Regions from separate parts of the Mesorhizobium sp. B4-1-1 genome, predicted to be linked through region 4. Evidence: riboswitches for the same ligand, from Rfam matches in the RefSeq annotation. Region 4 holds a riboswitch; each other region holds the start of a gene.
What was found. Region 4 has a riboswitch for cobalamin ahead of FJW10_RS13425 (CbtB domain-containing protein). Riboswitches for the same ligand answer to the same signal wherever they lie in the genome.
Positions count from the first base shown of each region.

Region 1: another riboswitch for cobalamin. It lies ahead of bluB (5,6-dimethylbenzimidazole synthase); the one in region 4 lies ahead of FJW10_RS13425 (CbtB domain-containing protein).
Region 2: another riboswitch for cobalamin. It lies ahead of FJW10_RS19535 (DUF1636 family protein); the one in region 4 lies ahead of FJW10_RS13425 (CbtB domain-containing protein).
Region 3: another riboswitch for cobalamin. It lies ahead of FJW10_RS16015 (DUF1636 family protein); the one in region 4 lies ahead of FJW10_RS13425 (CbtB domain-containing protein).

Region 1 is NZ_VFTH01000003.1:94,979-100,037, forward strand. Features, by position in the region: gene dxs (1-deoxy-D-xylulose-5-phosphate synthase) at 1-333, opposite strand, end outside; gene FJW10_RS05205 (pirin family protein) at 455-1,375, opposite strand; gene FJW10_RS05210 (DUF2277 domain-containing protein) at 1,385-1,651, opposite strand; gene FJW10_RS05215 (exodeoxyribonuclease VII small subunit) at 1,697-1,948, opposite strand; gene FJW10_RS05220 (histone deacetylase family protein) at 1,952-2,878, opposite strand; cobalamin riboswitch at 2,995-3,172, shown strand; gene bluB (5,6-dimethylbenzimidazole synthase) at 3,215-3,946, shown strand; gene FJW10_RS05230 (hypothetical protein) at 4,048-5,031, opposite strand.
Region 2 is NZ_VFTH01000014.1:38,047-43,105, reverse strand. Features, by position in the region: gene FJW10_RS19545 (bifunctional helix-turn-helix transcriptional regulator/GNAT family N-acetyltransferase) at 71-1,006, shown strand; gene FJW10_RS19540 (AraC family transcriptional regulator) at 1,043-1,876, opposite strand; cobalamin riboswitch at 2,110-2,316, shown strand; gene FJW10_RS19535 (DUF1636 family protein) at 2,512-2,895, shown strand; gene FJW10_RS19530 (ABC transporter ATP-binding protein) at 2,892-3,680, shown strand; gene FJW10_RS19525 (ABC transporter substrate-binding protein) at 3,713-4,660, shown strand; gene FJW10_RS19520 (iron ABC transporter permease) at 5,044-5,059, shown strand, end outside.
Region 3 is NZ_VFTH01000010.1:87,536-92,594, reverse strand. Features, by position in the region: gene FJW10_RS16035 (NADH-quinone oxidoreductase subunit C) at 1-111, opposite strand, end outside; gene FJW10_RS16030 (NADH-quinone oxidoreductase subunit B) at 116-697, opposite strand; gene FJW10_RS16025 (NADH-quinone oxidoreductase subunit A) at 688-1,053, opposite strand; gene FJW10_RS16020 (winged helix-turn-helix domain-containing protein) at 1,388-2,587, shown strand; cobalamin riboswitch at 2,617-2,820, shown strand; gene FJW10_RS16015 (DUF1636 family protein) at 2,860-3,291, shown strand; gene cobW (cobalamin biosynthesis protein CobW) at 3,288-4,325, shown strand; gene cobN (cobaltochelatase subunit CobN) at 4,344-5,059, shown strand, end outside.
Region 4 is NZ_VFTH01000008.1:62,209-67,267, forward strand. Features, by position in the region: gene FJW10_RS13405 (AraC family transcriptional regulator) at 1-377, shown strand, start outside; gene FJW10_RS13410 (DMT family transporter) at 437-1,384, opposite strand; gene FJW10_RS13415 (hypothetical protein) at 1,450-2,034, opposite strand; gene FJW10_RS13420 (CbtA family protein) at 2,086-2,826, opposite strand; gene FJW10_RS13425 (CbtB domain-containing protein) at 2,989-3,198, opposite strand; adenosylcobalamin (AdoCbl) riboswitch at 3,199-3,342, opposite strand; gene FJW10_RS13430 (histidine phosphatase family protein) at 3,428-4,000, shown strand; gene FJW10_RS13435 (PilZ domain-containing protein) at 4,042-4,422, shown strand; gene FJW10_RS13440 (DUF2934 domain-containing protein) at 4,633-4,956, opposite strand; gene FJW10_RS13445 (mandelate racemase/muconate lactonizing enzyme family protein) at 5,055-5,059, opposite strand, start outside.

The sequences.
Region 1 (5,059 bases), on a different contig from region 4:
TTCGCTCTCGGCGCGCCGGGTGAAACCGGAGAGGCCGCTCTCCTGGCGCAGCGTGCGGATGCGCTCGCGGCGGCCGGTCAGTATCTTGTGCGGATAGGCCTGGTGGCCGACGTCCCAGATCAGCCGGTCGTTCGGGGTGTCGAAGACATAATGCAGGGCAACCGTCAGCTCGACGACGCCGAGGCCGGCGCCGAGGTGGCCGCCGGTCTGCGAGACGGCGTCGATAAGCTCGGCGCGCAGTTCCGCGGCAAATTGCGGCAGCGCGCCCTCATCGAGCGTCCGCAAATCCGCCGGAATGCGGACTTTGTCGAGCAGCGGCGTGTCTGGCTTCACTCGGGCGCGTCCTGCGTCAATCGATCGACACGGCGCTATCAGCAGATTGCGCCATAATCATGCGCGGAATAGGCCGCCGGCGGACGAATGTAAATGCGCGCCAGTGACGCGCAAGCGGACCCTAATTCTCCGGCAGCGGGATGAACTCTTCTTCATCGCCGGGAACGATATCGAAGCGGCCTGTCTTCCATTCCTGCTTGGCCTGCTCGATGCGTTCCTTCGAGGACGACACGAAATTCCACCAGATATAGCGCTTGGAGCCGAGCGAAGCCCCGCCGAACAGCATGAAATGCGCGCCGCGCTCGGAGGAAACGATGATCTCCTCGCCCGGCTTGAACACCAGGAGCCGCTCGGCCGGGAAAATATCGCCGGCGATCGAGACGTCGCCTTCCAGCGTGTAGATGGCGCGCTCCTCGGCATCGGCCGGGATCTTCACGCTCGCGCCCGCCGCCAGCCTGAGATCGGCGTAAAGCGTGTCCGAGGCGGTCGCCACGGGCGAGCGCAGTCCTGAGAACGCGCCAATGACGACGCGGCCGCTGACACCCTCGGCATCGATCTGCGGCAAGCGGGCCACCGACGTGTTAGCGAACACCGGGGCAATCTCCTCCTTGCCGTCGGGCAGCGCCAGCCAGGTCTGCAGGCCAGAGACCGACATCGGCGCGCCGCGCAGTTCCTCCGGCGTGCGCTCGGAATGAACGATGCCGCGCCCGGCTGTCATCAAATTCACGTCGCCCGGCGCGATCACCATTTCGGTGCCGAGCGAATCCCGATGCCTGATCTTGCCGTCGAACAGATAGGTGACGGTGGAAAGCCCGATATGCGGATGCGGGCGCACGTCGAGCGCATGGCCGGCGCGCAGGATCGCCGGCCCCATGCGGTCGAAGAAGATGAACGGCCCGACCAGACGGCGCTTCGCCGTCGGCAGGGCGCGGCGCACCTCGAAGCCGCCAATGTCCTTGGCGTTGGGGACGACCATCAACTCGATCTGGTCGCAGGCGAAGGCATCGCCCGGTTCAGGATCGTTTCCCGGAAAGAAGCTCATGTCGGATCCTCAGGCGAAACGCAGCGCCGACCTGGCCTTCGCCTTGGCAGCTTCTTCCTCGCGATTGCGCGGTTCCTGGTTGGTTTCGAGCGAATCGATCAATTCGCGCGCGATAGCTGTGATCGCCTCGACCGCATGGTGGAAGGCATGCTCGTTGCGCTTGGAGGGCTTGGTCGAGCCGCTCAGCTTGCGCACGAATTGCAGCGCTGCGTCATGCACTTCGTCATTGGTCGCCGGTGGCTCGAAATTGGCCAGGGTCTTGATGTTGCGGCACATAGCTTGAACTCCTTACCTGCTTTGTCTGCCTCACCGTCGTCCAAATTACTCTGCGTCCAACGGCTCCGTTCCTACCGGCTTGCCGTCGCGCGACAGTCTGATCTTCTCGACCTTGTCCTCGGCCGCTTTCAGCAGCCGGTCGCAATGCGCCTTCAGCGCTTCGCCGCGCTCATAGATCTTGATCGACTGGTCGAGCGGGACGTCGCCACGCTCAAGATCATCGACGATCTTCTCCAGCGCGTCGAGCGCCTGTTCGAAGCTCATCGCCTTGACGTCCTCATTGTCTTCCAATGCCATACCCTATCCCTTCATCAGCCGCCCGACATGGGCGGCGACTGAAAATGCCAGTCCCTGCAGATCGTAGCCGCCTTCAAGCAGGCTGACGAGCCTGTTGGAGCTGTGGCGGCCGGCGCGTTCCATCAATTGCCCGGTTGCCCAGTCGAAATCGTCCTCGGTCAGATTGATCTCGGCCAGCGGATCGCGGTGGTGCGCGTCGAAGCCGGCTGAAATGATGATCAGGTCCGGCGCAAAGGCATCGATGGACGGCAGCACACGCGACAGGAAGGCGTCGCGGAACAGGTCGCTGCCGGTCTGCGGCGCGAGCGGCGCGTTGATGATGTTGCCGGCGCCGGTTTCGCTTTTCGCTCCGGTGCCGGGATAAAGCGGCATCTGGTGCGTCGAGCAATAGAGCACCGACGGGTCGTCCCAGAAAATGTCCTGCGTGCCGTTGCCGTGGTGGACGTCCCAGTCGACGATGGCGACGCGCTCGGCCTGATGCTTCTTCTGCGCGTAGCGGGCGGCGATCGCGGCCGTGTTGAACAGGCAGAAGCCCATCGCGGTGGTCTTTTCGGCGTGGTGACCCGGCGGACGGGCGGCGACGAAGACGTTTGCCGCGCGGCCCTCGAAGACGTCGTCCACCGCCGCGTTGGCGCCGCCGATCGCCGTCACCACGGCCTGCCAGCTTTTCGGGCTGGCGCTGGTATCGGCGTCGATCGACACGATCCCGTTCTCAGGGATCGCCGCGCGCACGCGCTCGACGAAATCCTCGGGATGCGCATAGAGGATCGTTTTCTCATCGCCTTCCGGCGCCTTGACGCGGTCGAGCGCCGAAAAAGCGTCGTCGTCGAGCACGCGTTCGATGGCGCGCAGGCGGTCGGGCCGCTCGGGGTGGCCGGGCGGCGTGAGGTGTTCCAGGAAGATCGGATGCGTGTAGAGACGGGTGGCCATGGCGCCTAATCTAGGCACCCGCGGCGCGGATGACCATGTTTGGAAAGCCGAATGGCTGGGGAAAATTGCGCCAGCCCGTGTCGCTGGCGCCATTGGCGCGGCTTAGGCTACGCTGTAAAGTCTCCTCGCTGCCTGGTGCCCGCGACGCGGGAGAATCGGGAACACGGTTGAACTCCGTGGCGTGCCCAACGCTGTGAGGGGGACCGCGCCGGCAAAGCCACTGTCGATGACGGGAAGGCGCCGGATGCGGGAGGATCCCGAGCCAGAAGACCGGCCCGGCAGACATGGTTTTCCGCTTGGTCAGGCGGGAAATTGCTTGTCGCAAGGGGAAAAGCGATGACGGCAGCAGCGATCGCCGCGAGCGGCGACGACTTTGACCAATTGGCGCGCGACGCGGTCTATCGGGCGATGTTCACCAGGCGTGACGTGCGCAGCCATTTTGTCCCCGACGATCTCGACGACAGCGTGTTGGCGCGGCTGATCACCGCCGCGCATCATGCGCCGTCGGTCGGCTACATGCAGCCGTGGAACTTCATCGTCATCCGCGATGCAGGCAGGCGTCGGCAGGTGCGCGACCTGTTCCTCGCCGCGCGCGAGCAGGAGCTGCCGGCGATCGAGGCGGAACGGCAGGCGCTGTACCGAAAGCTGAAGCTCGAGGGCATCTGCGAAAGCGCGCTCAATCTGTGCATCACCTGCGACCGGCAGCGGTCGAAGGATTCGCCGCTCGGGCGCTGGCACAATCCGGAGATGGACCTCTACAGCACCGTCTGCGCGGTGCAGAATTTCTGGCTGGCGGCGCGGGCCGAGGGTGTCGGCGTCGGCTGGGTCAGCATCATCGAGACGGAAGCGCTGAAGCAGCTCTTGTCGATCCCGGAACATGTGACGCCGATCGCCTATCTCTGCGTCGGCCGCGTCTCTGCCTTCGCGCCGAAGCCTGACCTCGAGGCGCATGGCTGGGGAAAGCGCCTATCGCTGCCGGAGCTTGTGATGAGCGAGACTTTTCGCGGCGCCGGCGAGGCGCCGCTCAAATCGGCGATCGCAAGGCTAATGCATGTCGCGCAAAAGTGACCTCGGTTTGCGACAACGACATGCATCAAGCAACGACCTAAAGCGCGTCGCGTGAATCCGTTTCGACGCGACGCGCTTTAGGCCGTCCTTCGAAATCCTGATCAGGCGGCCCGGGGCGTATCCCAGCGCGAGCCGCCGCCGAAGGAGCCCAGCGCCTTGTCGCGCAGTTCCCTGAACTTGGACGAGGCCTCGGCCAGCCGGGGGTCCCATTCGGGATTGGGCACCTGGCCCTCGATGGCTGCGAAATAGACCTGCATCAGCGAGGCAATGGCGAAGGGCTCGATGAAGGCCGCCTTGAAGGCCCAGGCAAAGACGATGGCCAGCACGAAAGCCCAGCCGGCAAGCTGGCCCGGCATGACCCAGAGGATCGCGGCCGCGGGCGCCAGCATCAAAAGGAAGATGACGAAGGACACGCCCCACATGATCGCCGCCAGCCAGACGGCGTTCTTGACCATGTGCTTGCCGTTCTGGGCGTAGAGGACGACGCCTTGCCTGGCCGTCTCGAAAGGCGTGCTCGATTTGATGCGGATGTTGTAGCCGAGGATGATCTCGTCGACATAGGTCAGCGAGATACGGATGATGGTGTTGATGAAGCCGACCAGGCCGCTCAGACCCGGGATCGGCAGGAAGGCGGCTATGCCGCCGATCAGGCCGGTGATGGCGCGGATGGCGCCCTTGACCAGCTGGTCGACGACGAAAAGGATGTTGGCCTCGGCGAAACGCTGGGTGACCACTTCCTTGGCATAGGCGATCTGGTTCTGGCCGTCAGGGACATCGTGGCCGTCGATCAGATGCACCATGACGGCGATATGGCCCGCCTTCAGCACATAGAGGATGTATTCGCGGATCCAGTAGACAGCGATCGAGACGACCCCGAAGCCGACCACGCCGCCCCAGAGCGCGAAGGACATCGGGCCGTCCGGATCGGTCGAGATGTGACCGGCGCCGTAGCCGACGCTGGCGCCCGTGCCGGTCGCCATGATGTAGGCTACCGTGATGCCGAAATAGACGATCATGCGAAAGACGATGAACAGCCACGTCCGTATCATGATGGACACCGACCTGCCGATGCTGAAGTCCCACATGCCCCGAACCCCACACCTTCAGAGAATG
Region 2 (5,059 bases), on a different contig from region 4:
TAAGGTCTGACCTATTCATTGACTCAGTCAACTAAATAATTGATCCTGTCCAAGACAGGAGGAAATCCCCATGACGATCCACGACCGCCCCGGCAAGGAGCGCATCGACACGGTCCGGTCCTTCAACCGATTCTACACCCGCCAGATCGGCCTGCTCGACGAGGGCCTGTTGAGGAGCCCGTTCTCGCTGACCGAGGCGCGGGTGCTCTATGAGCTTGCGCATCGCGACGGGCTCGTCGCCAGCGACCTGATCCGCGAGCTTGGCCTCGACCCCGGCTATGTCAGCCGTCTTCTCAAGAAATTCGAGGAGCGCGGCCTGGTCGAGCGCGAAGCCACCGAGGCGGATGCGCGCCGCGCCTCGATCGCGCTGACGCCCGCGGGCAGGCAGGCCTTCGCGCCGCTCAACCAGGATTCGCACGACCAGGTGCGGGCGCTGCTCGATCGCTTGGCGCCTGTCGACCAGGAGCGGCTGGTCAAGGCCATGCGCACCGTACAGGAGCTGCTCGGCGACAAACCCGAACCGACGGAAGCCTACATCCTGCGGCCGCTGCAGGTCGGCGACATCGGTTGGATCACGCGCCGCCAGGGCATGCTCTACACGCAGGAGTATGGTTGGGACGGGACCTTCGAGGCGCTGGTCGCCGAGATCCTTGGCGAATTCGTCAAGAAGTTCGATCCGAAGTGGGAGCGTGCCTGGATCGCCGAGCGCGCGGGCGAGGTTGTCGGTTCCGTCTTCGTCGTGCGCAAGTCGCCGGAGGTGGCGAAGCTCAGGCTGCTCTATGTCGAGCCATCGGCGCGCGGCCTTGGCATCGGTGCGCGCCTGGTCGACGAAAGCATCGCCTTCGCGCGCGCCAAGGGCTACAAGACGCTGACCTTATGGACCAATGACATACTGGGCGCGGCCCGCCGCATCTATCAAGCAGTGGGTTTCAAGCTGGTCGACGAGGAACGCCACCATTCGTTCGGCAAGGACCTTGTCGGGCAGACGTGGGATCTGGAACTTTAGCTCTTTGCCTTCTCCCACAAGGTGAGGGGAAGGCGCTCACCCCTTCACCGGCAACCAGATCTCCAACCCGCCATTGCCGGTGCGCGCGTCGAATTCGGGTCCATAGCGCTCGAATTCCGGCGCGTCGGCGATTTCGTGGCCGGATGGCGGCAGCCAGCTGTTCCAGATCGTGTTGATGGTCCGGCGGATGGCCGAGATGTGCTCGCGATGCGAGAACACCGCGTATTTCCGCGCCGGCACACGCACGCGATAGAAATCCTTCGGCAGATCGGAGAAATCCGTCACCTCGACCCCGACGACATAGTCGAAATTGCCGGCATCGTCGCCATTCGTGCACACGCCGTAGAAGACGCCAGGCACTTCGCCTGGAACGTTGCCGATATAGGGTGCGAAGCGCTGCCATTGCATTGGAATGCCGGCGCTGGTCTCGCAGCTGTAGCGCTCGCCGAGACCGGCGATGAGGAAGGGGCGGCTGGTCTCGAAGCGCGGCGGCTCGAGAGTGGTGAGAAGCGAACTGTCCATCAGAATGGGCTCCACGAGGTCGAGGTTTTGGGTCGAGCCTTGCGCGCGCACCAATTCCGGCGTGGTGCCGAACGCCTCGCGAAAGGCCCGCGTGAAAGCCTCATGCGAGCCGTAGCCGGCATCGAGCGCGACCGAAAGAATATCGGGCGCGCCGCCGGCCAGCTTGCGCGCCGCTTCGCTCAAGCGGCGCGCTCGCATATAACCCATGACCGATCGTCCCGTGGCGGCGCCGAAGGCGCGCGTCACATGGAAGCGCGACACGCCGCTGCTTGCCGCTATTTCGTCGAGGCTGATCGCGTCCGGCAGATGGCTTTCGACAAACCACAGCGCTTTCTCGGTCGGGTTCATGTTTCCTCGCATCTGGCGGGGCGACACTAGTCCCCGCACCGGCGGCCAGTTTGATCGAAATTGCGCTTCGAGCGAAGTCGAATGACGTTGACAAGCCAAGGCAGCGTATTCTATTTGGTAATGTTATTACATATCAAAACGAAGCAAGCGACTTGCGGCACCGACACGAGGATCCCGCCATGTCTTTCGCGCCATGGGCGGACAGAAGCCGTTGCGACTCGCACGCGGACAACCTACGATGGCTGCGTCATGGTCCCCGAGCCGCAAGGCGAGGGGTGAAAAGGGAACACGGTGAGATCCGGTCTGGATTGAACCCGTGGCTGCCCCCGCAACTGTGAGCGGCGAGTTCCATCCGAAACGCCACTGGCCGGCAAGGCTGGGAAGGCGGATGGCGCAACGACCCGCGAGCCAGGAGACCTGCCATCGACATGAGTTGACCGGACGGGGTGTGCCGGGAGGAGACGCGGGCGCCGGTCTTGTCGGCCGGCTCGTCCAGCATCCTTCCGTCGCCATTTTGGAAAGTGACGGAAATGTTGGACGCCTCGAGAACAATTCCAGGAAAAGTGTGTAGCGGTTTTCCGTCTGGAATTGCGTCAAAACAAAGAGATAGAGCGGTTCGCCGTTTCCGTGAAACGGTGAAACGCTCGAGCCATCGCATCATCGTCTGTTCTCTGTGTCGCGATACCGTGACCGGGCTGAGGTCCGGCGAGGGTTTGTGCGCCGACCTGCGTTCCAGGCTTTCCTTGCAACCGGCGCCTTCTTTTGCCGTCGAGACCATCGACTGCATGGCGGGTTGCGCGCGGCCGCTCACCGTGGCCTTCAAGGCGCAAGGCAAAGCCACCTATCTCTTCGGTTCCATCGACAGGGGCACCGACGCCGGCGCGCTGGTGGAATTTGCCAGGCTCTATGCCTCGCTGCCCGACGGCTGGTGCAATTCCGGCCAGCGCCCGGCAAGGCTCGCCGGCAAGATACTGGCGCGCATCCCCGCCGCGGGTAAGGCCAGGGAGCAAGTCCGGTGAGCGCGCCCCTGCTTGAAGCCCGCGATCTGGGCGCCACGGCAAACGGCCGGACGCTGGTCGAGGATGTCAGCCTGTCGCTGGCGGCGGGTGAGCGCCTCGCCATCATCGGCCCGAACGGCGCCGGCAAGACGACTCTGCTGCGCATGTTGTGCGGGGCGTTGTCGCCGAGCCACGGCGAGGTTCGCCTGGCCGGGCGCCGGCTGGATAGGATCACCGCCGCCGAGCGGGCGCTCAGCATCGCCGTCGTCGGCCAGACGGACCAGCCGGATCCACGGCTGGCGCTCATCGACTATGTCGAGCTTGGCCGCGTCCCGCATGCCGGCCTGAGGCGCCGGCACGACGACCGCGACATCGTCGTCGAAGCACTGCGCCGGACCGGGCTCTTGCCACTGCTCGCGCGCAGCATCGGCTCGCTCTCCGGCGGCGAGCGCCAGCGCGCGCAGCTCGCCCGTGCCATCGCGCAAGAGCCGAAGATCCTGTTCCTCGACGAGCCGACCAACCACCTTGATCCGCGCGCCCGCGCAGAACTGCTCGAACTGGTGGCCGAATTCAGCATGACCGTGGTCGCCGTGCTGCACGATCTCGCCTTGGTGGCGCCCTTCGCCACCAACGTCGCGGTGATGAGCAACGCCCGGCTGCACGCGCTGGCGCCGCCCCGCGAGGCGCTGGCGCAGCCGCATATCCGCGAGGTTTTCGGCATCGACGTGCTGCGCCTGCGGCACCCGACCGAGGACCGCGAGCTCACCGTCTTCGAACTGCCCACGCGCGCTTCCTCGTCATCCTGAGCCTGCCCAACCCAAACAAGGAGCACCACCCCGTGAAACGCCTCGCTTTGTCGTTTGCCTTCTCGCTTCTCGCCTCGGCCGCCTTCGCCTTCCCGGTCACCGTCGACAGCTGCGGCAAGCCGCTCACCTTCGATGCACCGCCAGAACGCGCCGTCATCCAGGACCTCAACATGGCCGAGATGGCCTTCGCGCTGAAGCTGCAGCCGTCGATCGTCGGGCTTACCGGCATCACCGGCTGGTACAAGGTCGGCCCCGAGTTCAAGGCGGAGCAGGGCTCCATCCCGGAGCTGGCGCCAAAATATCCGACGCTGGAAAACCTCGTTGCCGTGCAGCCGGATTTCTTCTTCGCCGGCTGGTACTACGGCATGAAACCGGGCGGCGAGGTCACGCCCGACACGCTCGCCCCGCACGGCATCAAGACGCTGGTGCTGACCGAAAGCTGCGTCCATCTCGACAAGAACCGGCCCGCCGCCTCGATGGACTTGCTCTATGGCGACGTCGAGAAGCTCGGCAAGATCTTCGGCAAGGAGACGGAGGCCGAAAAGCTGGTCGCCGGCTGGAAGGCCGAGCTTGCCGATATCACCGCCAAGGTCGGCGACCGCAAGGGCACGCGCGTGTTCCTCTACGATTCCGGCGAGGACAAGCCCTTCACCGCCGGCAAGTTCGCCATTCCCAACGCCATGATCGCAGCCGCCGGCGGCGAAAACATCATGGCCGACATGGAGACGAGCTGGGGCAACACCGACTGGGAGACGGTCGCCTCGCGCAATCCGCAGTTCCTTATCCTGCTCGATTACCAGGATGGCGGCGGCTACAGGAAGCTGCTCGATTTCCTTAAAGTCCATCCGGCCATGAAGGAGACCGACGCTGTCAGGAACGAGCGCTTCGTCGCTCTGCGCTACGCCGAGCTGACGCCCGGACCCGCCAATATCGAGGCGATCGGCAAGATCGCCAGGGCCATGCATCCGGAAGCGTTTTAGGTCTGGGGTTCTGAAGGGGTGGGGATGGCTTCATTGACGGATCGTGTGCCTGTGAATCGACCGCTTTGGAGATTGGCCAAAACACTCGCGACTTCGTCATCCACGGGCGGAGCAAGGAGCGAAGCGAGGCGGCGCAGACCCAAGGATCCATTCCGTGACGCCGAGGCGTTGCCGCTGCTCAGAATTCCGCACCGTGGCACTTCTCGTGCCAGGTCACGGCATCTACGCGACGGAGCTTCGCGCCTGCTTCGCCCCGGAATGATGGGTGGACGGCCCCTTGCGGCATCGACGAAGTCGCGGATGCCTCGGCTAATCCCGAACGCCGGTATCGCGGCGGCAGGTCCCACGCCGTGAATCTGCGCCGCCGATCGTTCGCTTTGGCCATGATGCTTGGCGCGA
Region 3 (5,059 bases), on a different contig from region 4:
GCCCGGCTCGACGGGCACGGTCAGCTCGCCATAAGCAAGCACGGCTTCGCCAATGCGGCCGGAGAGCTTCTCGCCGAGATAGGTGGAGAGTTCGTTCAACGCCAGGGTCATCGGCTCACCGCTCGATCGTGCCGGTGCGGCGGATCTTCTTCTGCAGAAGGAGAATGCCGTAGAGCAGCGCTTCCGCGCTCGGCGGACAGCCGGGCACATAGATGTCGACCGGCACGACGCGGTCGCAGCCGCGCACCACCGAATAGGAATAGTGGTAATAGCCGCCGCCATTGGCGCAGGAGCCCATCGATATGACGTAGCGCGGCTCCGGCATCTGGTCGTAGACCTTGCGCAGCGCCGGCGCCATCTTGTTGGTCAGCGTGCCGGCGACGATCATGATGTCGGACTGGCGCGGCGACGCGCGCGGCGCGACGCCGAAACGCTCCGAGTCATAGCGCGGCATCGAGGTGTGGATCATCTCGACCGCGCAGCAGGCGAGACCGAAGGTCATGAACATCAGCGAGCCGCTGCGCGCCCAGGTGATCAGCGCTTCGGTCGAGGTGACAAGGAAACCCTTGTCGGCCAGCTCATTGTTGATTTCGAGGAAGAAGGGATCGTCCTCCCCCACCGGCCTGCCGGTATTGGGGTCGATGATGCCCTTGGGCTTCGGCGCGACGAGGGTGCCTGAACTGTCGTTCAATCCCATTCCAGCGCTCCTTTTTTCCATTCATAGGCAAAGCCGATGGTCAGCACCGCCAGGAACACCATCATTGACCAGAAGCCGAGCATGCCGACCTTGGAGAAGGAGACCGCCCACGGGAACAGGAAGGCGACCTCGAGATCGAAGATGATGAACAGGATCGACACCAGGTAGAAGCGGATGTCGAATTTCATACGGGCGTCGTCAAATGAGTTGAAGCCGCATTCGTAGGCGGAAAGCTTTTCCGGGTCGGGATTGCGGTAGGCCACCAGGAACGGCGCTATGAGCAGCGCAAGGCCGACGACCAGCGCCACGGCGATGAACAGGACGATCGGCAGATATGAACTCAGGAGTGCGCTCATGCGGCGGCTTTCCTTAGGCGGGCAGTTCACTTTGATTACAGCAACGAACTCTAATGCGGAAGCGTGACAGTTTAACCGCTGAACCGTTTTAAGGGGGCCCATGCTGCAACGCGGCGAGGGTTAGCGCAGCGGTTTCGGTGACGCAAGTCAAACCTTGTTCAAATCGCGGCCCTGGACGCCTTATCGGAAGAAACTGGTCCGATCCGCTCCTGTTTGATTTCCTTCGCTTTTTACTCCACTTTTCTCTCCTGACATATCTCCCGCCATTTGCCTGCTAGCATCGTCGGAATCACCGGCTAAAAATGCGGCAAATGATCAGGGCAAGGACGCCTCGATGAAGGACAAGATTTCGCTGGCCATGGCGAGGCGCATTGCGCTCGGAGCGCAGGGATTCAACGACCCTAGGCCCGGCGGCGTTCCGGATCGCCGCCACCTTGCTCGCGTGCTTTCACGAACCGGCCTGTTGCAGATCGATTCCGTCAGCGCCGTGGTGCGTGCTCATTATATGCCGCTCTATTCTCGCCTCGGCCCCTACCCGCTTGCGCTGCTCGACAACGCCGCGGTCAGCCGCAAGCGCGCGGTCTTTGAATATTGGGCGCATGAGGCGTCGTTCCTGCCTGTCGAAACCTACCCTTTGATGCGCTGGCGCATGCTGCGCGCCGAGCAGGGCGACGAGATGTATCTCGGCCTGGCGAAATGGGGCCGGGAGCGCAAGGCGATGATCGACGAGATTTATGCGCAGGTCGCCGAACGCGGACCGATCGCCGCGTCCGACATCGAAGGCCACAAGGGCAATGGCGGCTGGTGGGGCTGGAGCGAGGCCAAGCACGCATTCGAATGGCTGTTCTGGGCCGGACGCATCACCACCGCCTACCGGCGCGGCTTCGAACGCTATTACGACCTGCCCGAGCGCGTTTTGCCGCAGGCTGTGCTCGACCTTCCCGTACCCTCGGTCGAGGACGCGCATCGCGAATTGCTGCGCATCTCGGCCCGCGCCCATGGCATCGCCACCTATGGCGACCTCCGCGACTATTTTCGTCTCGCGCCGGGCGATACGAAAGACCGCATCCAGGAACTGGTCGAAGCGGGCGAACTGCTGCCTGTGACGGTGGAGAGTTGGGACAAGACCGCCTATCTCCACAAGGACGCCCGCTTTCCGCGTCGGATAGAGGCACGCGCCCTGCTCGCCCCGTTCGATCCATTGGTTTTCGAACGCACGCGCACCGAAAAGCTGTTCAATTTCCGCTACCGTATCGAGATATACACGCCGGCCGAAAAGCGCCAATACGGCTACTACGTGCTGCCCTTCCTGCTTGGCGACCGCATCGTCGCCCGCGTCGATCTGAGGGCCGATCGGCCGGCAAGCGTGCTGCGCGTCCATGCCGCCTACGCCGAGACCGGCGCTCCCGCCGAAACGGCGGTCCAACTCTTCGACGAACTGCAGCAAATGCAGGGCTGGCTCGGCCTGGGAGCGATCGAAGTGACGCCGGCCGGCGACCTGGGACCGGCGCTGGCCGACATCGTGATGTCGTAGCCGTGCGTTGACAGGCACCCGGCCGTAAGCCTAAATCCGCCGCAGACGGTCTTCTCCCGGCAAAGGGAGGAGCCAAGAGGGAATGCGGTGCGGGCCAACACCCAAATCCGCGGCTGTCCCCGCAACTGTAAGCGACGAGCCCCGGCCGAAAACCACTGGGATGTTCCCGGGAAGGCGGCATTCAAGGCGACGACTCGCGAGCCAGGAGACCTGCCGTCTGAGACTTTAAGTATCCGAATGCCCGGCGGGTTTTCCGGGCAAGGAGCCTGGTTTTGGATCGCAACGGCAGTTTCCCGGCAAATAGTGCGGATATTTCGTCCGAGCCCGACGCGCTGGCCGGCGTGACCGTCATCGTGTGCTCCTCCTGCCGCGACGAAACCGGCTCGGATGCCCATCCGCGTGCCGGCGCGCTGCTCGCCGAGGACACGCGCCGGGCTGCCTCCGGCGAAAACATCAACATCCGCACCGTTGAATGCCTCGGCAATTGCAAGCGCCGGCTCAGCGCCGCGCTGCTGCGCGACGGCTGCTGGAGCTACGTCTTCGGCGATCTGAATGCCACCAGCGGCACCGACCTCGTTGCCGGCGCGAAACTCTTCGCCACCTCGACCGACGGCCTGATTCCCTGGCGCGGCCGGCCCGATTCTCTCAAGCGCGGCCTCGTTGCCCGCATCCCGCCCCTCGACATGCTGAAGGACCGACCATGAACGCTTCCGTTTCCCGCGTGCCCTGTACCGTCGTCACCGGCTTCCTCGGCGCCGGCAAGACGACGCTGATCCGCAACCTGCTGGAGAACGCCAAGGGCAAGCGGCTGGCGATCATCGTCAACGAGTTCGGCGATGTCGGCATCGACGGCGAGATCCTGAAAGGCTGCGGCGTCGACACCTGCCCGGAGGAAAACATCGTCGAGCTCGCCAATGGCTGCATCTGCTGCACCGTCGCCGACGATTTCGTGCCGGCGCTCGACCAGATCCTGTCGCTCAACCCCAAGGTCGATCACATCCTGATCGAGACCTCCGGCCTCGCTTTGCCGAAGCCGCTCGTCCAGGCTTTCCAGTGGCCGAGCGTGAAGAGCCGCGTGACGGTCGATGGGGTCATTGCCGTGGTCGACGGTCCGGCGCTGGCCGACGGCCGTGTCGCTTCCGACATGAATGCCCTGCAGGCGCAGCGCGCCGCGGACGTGACGCTCGACCATGACGATCCGGTCGAAGAGGTATTCGAGGACCAGATCGCCTGCGCCGACCTGATCATCCTGTCGAAGAGCGACCTGATGGATGCGGCCGGGTCGCAGCGTGCGAACGCCGTCATCGGCAAGCATGTCGCGCGCGCCGTGAAGGTCGTTCCGACCGCGCAGGGCAAGGTCGACCCGTCGGTAATGCTCGGCCTCGGGCTCGCCGTCGAGGACGACATCGAGAACCGCAAGACCCATCACGACGACGAGCTCGACCATGAGCACGACGATTTCGATTCCTTCGTCATCGACATCCCGTCGGTCGCCAATCCCGACGAGTTGGCCGAGCGCGTCGCCCTTGCCGCCGAGCAGGAAAACGTGCTGCGCGTCAAAGGCTTCGTCGAGGTTGGCGGCAAGCCGATGCGGCTTTTGCTCCAGGCCGTCGGCCCGCGCGTCAACCACTATTACGACCGCGCCTGGACGGCCGAGGACGACCGCCGCTCGCGGCTCGTCGTCATCGGCCTCAAGGGACTGAACCGCCCGGCGATCGAGCGTATCCTCGCCGGCTGAGGCCAACACCAAAAAACGATGCACATCCTCGCCACCACATCCGCTTCGCTCGACGATCTCGCCGAGCCGATCGACCTCAGGCAGACGCCTGCGGATGTCGTGGCCCTGTCCTTCACCGACAGCGATCTCGCCGGTCTGGCCACCGCCTGGAAGGCCGATGCGGAGCGGCTACCCTCGATGCGGCTGGCGGCCCTTCGCGACCTTCGCCATCCGATGTCGGTGGATCTGTGGATCGACAGCGTCGCCCGTCACGCCAAGGTCGTCCTGGTGCGCATCCTCGGCGGCTTTGAGTGGTGGCGTTACGGCTGCGACCAGCTCGCCGCGGTCGCGCGCGACCGCGGCATCAAGCTGGCGCTGCTGCCCGGCGAAAGCCATGACGAGGACCAGCGGCTGATCGAAGCCTCGACCCTGCCGCGCGCCGAGATCGACGCCCTGCTCGGCTATTTCCGCGAGGGCGGCCCGGCCAATATGAGCGCGCTGGTGCAAAGGCTGGCGCGACTTGCCGGGTCGGATGCGGCCGTGGCCGAACCGGTCAAAGTGCCGAAGGCGGGGTACTATCGGCCGGGGCTGGGAGTCGTGGAGAAGCCTGAGATCATCGATGTCGGCGATCCGTCGCCCCCCTCTCTGTCCGGCCGGACAGAGAGGGGGGCGACGGAACTCGGCGCTGGCAACCTCGTCGTCCCCATCCTCTTCTACCGTTCCATGCTGCTTGCCGCAGACATCGCGCCGATCGA
Region 4 (5,059 bases):
CCCTGCGGCAGACGCAGGCGCCCGACGCGCCGGCCGGCCTGCTGCGCGGCTTGGGCGACGCGCGGCTTGCCGAGGCGATCCGCCGGATGCACGCCGATCCGGCGCGGCCGTGGACGATTGTCGAACTGGCGAAGGAGGCGGCGCTCTCGCGATCCGCCTTCTTCGACCGTTTCGTGCGCGGCGTCGGCGTGCCGCCGATGGAATATCTGCTCGCCTGGCGCATGGCGTTGGCGAAGGACCTGTTGCGCCGCGAGCAGGCGGACATCGCCGAGGTCGCCGCGCGAGTCGGTTATGGCTCGGCGAGCACGTTCAGCACCGCCTTCAGCCGTCATGTCGGCCAGCCACCCGGCCGTTATGCCCGGTCGGCGGCGCACTAGGTTCCGCATGTCGACTGCTGTCGCCGCCACGGCAGCGGGCTCGCGGCGGCCGGTTTGATCTACCTAACGCTGATCAGAGCCGTGCCGACGATGGCCAGCAGCGCGCCGGTCCAGGCGGCCGCGGTCGGCCGCTGACCGCTGCGCAGCCACAACATCGGCAGGATGATGACCGGCGTCATCGAGGACAGCGTCGAGATGATGCCGGCATTGCCGGTGCGCAGCGCGGCCATCAGGCAGGACATGCCGAGCGAGGTGCCGACGAAGGCGGAAAGCACGGCGAGCCCGACCGTGCCGAACCGGACGGCCTCCCGCTTGCCCCTGCCGAACGGCGTCGCGGCGAGCGCGATGAACAGGATCACGGCTAGGCCCGAGCGCAGCGCCATGGCGCTGAACGGCTCGACGCCGGCGGCCATGGCCGGCCGCGCCAAAAGGGTGCCGATCGCCTGGCCGAATGCGGTCGTGACGCCGAGCACGATGCCTGGTCCCAGGCGCCCGGTGAGCGGCGGGCCGGGCGCGGTGCTGACCGGCACGGTGGAAGGGGTGAGGACCGGCATCGCCGGCGCCAGGTCGCCGCGCATGAGGAACCGCCGCGGCATGCCGATGGCAAGCACGATGCCGGCAAGCGCCAGCGCCACGCCCAGCGCCTGCCAGCGGCTGATGGTTTCGCCGAGCACGAGATAGCCGAGCGCCAGGGCGAAAGGCGAGGTAAGCGAGAAGAGCAACGCCGTGATACGCGGGCCGACCGAATAGATGGTGGCGAAATAGGTCGTGCTGGCAATGCTGATGCCGGCGAAGCCCGATCCGGCAAGCAGCCAGAACTCCCTTGGTCCGATCGTGTGCCAGCCGCCGATCGCCAACGACACCGAGCCGGTCATCACGAAGGTCGCGAGCATCTGCCAGCGGGCAAGCTGGAGCAGGGGAACGCGGCCCTTGAGCTCGCTCAGGAACATGGAGCTCAGCGCGCTGCACAAGGCGGCGGTGACGGCGAAGGCTTCGGGGGCGAACATGGCTGGCGGCTGCGAATCCGGGAACCGGACAATTGCCGATGCTTACGCCGGCGCGCAGCGCTCGGCTAGGCCGCGCGGGCGCGCGGCGTGCCGAAGATGGACCATGCGGCGACGACGAGCGCCGCCATCGTGGCAAGCAGCACGCAGAGGCTCGGCAGGTGGAAGACCATGTCGCGCCATCTGGGCTCGACGACGGCGCCGGTGCTGAAGGCCTCGCCGCTATACTGGCACAGGATCCACGACGCGCCGCTGCGCACCATGTCGGCGTCGATATCGGAGATTAGTGCTTTCGCGTTGCGTTCGGCTGAGGGCATCGTCGCCATATAAGTGAGCAGCGCCTTGGCGGTGGCGAGGTAGGCGTGGCTGCATTCGTTGAAGGGGCTCTCCTCGTCGCCGAGGCTGCCCGGCATCAGGCCCCAGAGGCAATAGGTGAATTGCAGATTGCCGTGATTGTAGAGCCGCCGGAAGGTCGGGTCGGTCGCGGTCTGGCGCTGGGCGAGCTCGAGGATCTCGCCGCGGTAGCGCGCGATCACGGCCATCTGGCCGTGGGTCAGGCTCGGGATCTGGATGCCGGGAGGAGGCGGGGCGAAGGATCCGCTATGCGCTTCGGCGGGTGCTACCGCCGTCATGATCGAAAGGGCGGTTGCCAAAAAGAAAATGGCCGCCAGGGCAAGGAACCGTGGCGGCCGACGCATCGGATTTCAGGCGAAGCGGCGGGCAGGGCTGCGCTGGTCGCGCGCCGCGACCACGCGCTCGGCAACCGCGCCGAAGCCGAGCCCGACGACGGTCCATAGCACAAGCTGGATGCCGAGCGAGGCGACGCGGAACTGCCACAGCACCGTCGCCGAGAAGTTCTCCGGTACTTCGTTGATGTCGGGCAGGGCTGCCTTCACCAGCGCGAAGACCACGAGGAAGGCCAGCCCAGCCACGATCGAGGCGTTCCAGGCGCCGAGCCGGGTCCACAGCCGCTGCGCTAGGCCGACCGCCGCCACCATCGCCGCGATCGAGACCACGATCATGATGAAGAACAATTCCGTGCGGTAGCCGATGGTCTCGGCATTGCCGACCGCGGGCGGGTTGGCCGGGTATTTGAGGCTGGGCACCACGATCACCGCCAGGAAGCCGAGCAGCGCTATGAGCGCCGAAGTGCCACGGGGCCCAAGCGAACCCAGCCGGCCATAGGCATAGGCGAAGACCAGCGAGAACAGCCCGCCGAGGGCGGCGCCATAGACCAGCACGCCGGTCGCGAGACCGATGCCGGCCTGCGTGACCCGGCTGACCATGTCGGGCTGCGGCGCCTCGCCGGCCGCCTGGGCCTGCTGTTCCTCGAAGGCGATCGCCTTGTCGACCTGCGGCTCGCCATAGACGCGGGCGAAGGCGAATGCCAGAATCCCCGCAACCAGCCCGACAAGCATGCCGCGCAGCAAAAGTTTTCCGACCATGTCGTTAACCCTCTAAGCAATTCCAGGGAAAGTGCGTAGCGGTTTTCCCGTCCGGAATAGCGTTAAACCAACCCAGCAATTCCAGGAAAACTGCGTGCCGGTTTTCCGTCCGGAATCGCGTTAGACCAGAATCGAAGCGAGTTCAGCGATGCTGACCCCGTCTTAGTGGCAGGGGAAGCCGAGCAGGTGGCGGCCGTCATGCACGAATTCGTGCACATAGGTGCCGCGGATCAGCGACGTCGCGCCTTCTTCCGCCCCGACGAAATAGATCGCCAGCATCAACAGCAGGCCGGCGAAGATGGCCCAGGGCAGAAGCTCGCGAACCGGAATCGCAACCGGACCGTAGCTGGGGGCGAAGGTGGTGTCGGACATATTGACCTCCCGTGGGATACTGCGTCCCGTTGATCGAACAATGCTGCGGAATAAGGCCTGACTTTCGGCTGGTGCCGATCACAGTGGCGCGACCGTGCCGGACTCGCACCGGCTTCCAATCCCGTATAGCGCTAAAACACTTGTCAGCACTTCGTTCGCCTGTCAACGACATGTAATGGCCAACACGGCTTCGCGCGGCCGAAATTTCACTGGACCAGGGAGTTTTGGGATGCTCGCCCGCCTTACGATGATCGCAAACGGCGCGACGCGGTCCATGCGCAAGAGGCGCTTTCCGAGTGACGAGGGGCTGGAGCCGCAAGCCATCGACCGCGCCGCTGCGCTGGCCGTTTCGCTGCGCCGCGCCGACCGCGTCTGGACGAGTCCGGCGCTTGCCGCGCGGCAGACGGCCGAGGCGCTCGGCCTCGAGGCGACGGTCGAGCCGCTGCTTGGTGAGCAGGACTTCGGGCGCTGGGCCGGCAAAGGCTTCGAGGAGGTGCAGGCAGAGGATCCGGAAGGCATGGCGGCTTGGTTCGCCGATGCGGACGCGGCGCCCCATGGCGGCGAATCGCTTGCCGCCGTCGCCCGGCGCGGCGCCGCGCTGATGGAGCGCCTCGCTTCCGAGAGCGGTCATACCATCGGGCTCACGCACGCCCTGCCGATCCGCGCGGCCATGGTGCATGTTCTGGGCGCGCCGCTTTCCTCGGTCTGGAAGATCGACATCGAGCCGCTGTCGCTCACCGAGTTCCGCGGCGACGGCCGCCGCTGGGTGCTGCATGCGAGCGGTGTCATCGTCTCTGGTTGAACCCTCTGGGCGTGAAAGATCCCGATGAACGCGGTCGGCCTATGAAGCTGCCGTTCCGCGTTTCAGTGATTGCTAACGGAACGGAAACGCCTCGCTGCTATGGTGCTGCCCGGTTGCGAGGAGAGCCTTGCCTGAGGAGCCCGTCGGATATGGCCAATTTTCCCGAGACCGAGCGCCGTCTTCATGCGCGCGAATTCGTGCTCAAGGAAGCCACGATCATCGCCGCCGGCGTTAGGATCGGCTGCTCGGTCAGAAATCAGCACGAGCAAGGTGCGGAATTGCGCATCGGCGCCGATGTGGAGATCCCAGACCGCTTCCTGCTCGAGGTCCCGGCCGACGATACGGCCTATCGCGCTTGGGTGCGGTGGCGGCGCAACGACCGCATCGGCGTGGCGCTCTACAGCAACGCGCCGAAAGACTGATACGCGGGCTCGCCGCTCAGCAATTCCTGATTTGATCCTGCCCAAGGCGACGTGCAACCTGGCATATCGGGAACGCAGCCGCCGCGAGCGCGTCCACTGCCGGACCAGCAGGGATTTGCGAATGAGCAGGACAGCCGTTTGGGTGGCGCTGCTCGCTTACCTGTTGCAGGCCGTGCTTCCCACCTCAACTCGCGCTCGATTTAATATGGATCAACTCCGCCCCTTCGCTTTCAGACTCCGCGCCGCCTGCTCGATCGCCGCGCGGTCGTTGCCCAGCCGGTCGAGCAGTTCCTGCGCCTCATCGCCGGAAATGCCGGTGCGCATGGCAAGCGCCTCCACCGTGAGCACATCGGCGCTGTCGATCTCGCGCGTTTCGGGCAGAGCATCGTCCGCTGTCAGCGGCAGGGCCGCCTCGCGGTCGATCTCCAACTCGGCCTGTTGCCAGTGCCGTTCGTGATTGCCGAGGATACCGCCCTCGCGTTGAAATATCTCATAGGCACGCTGCCTGATCTTCTCGGTCCGATCGTCGTCCATTGCCGTTCCTCCTTGCGTGTCACGAGAACGCAGGACAGGGCGGAACGATCCGTGGCATCGCGAAGGTGATCGACCGGCGCTGTTCCAGGCGCGTCCGCTCAGG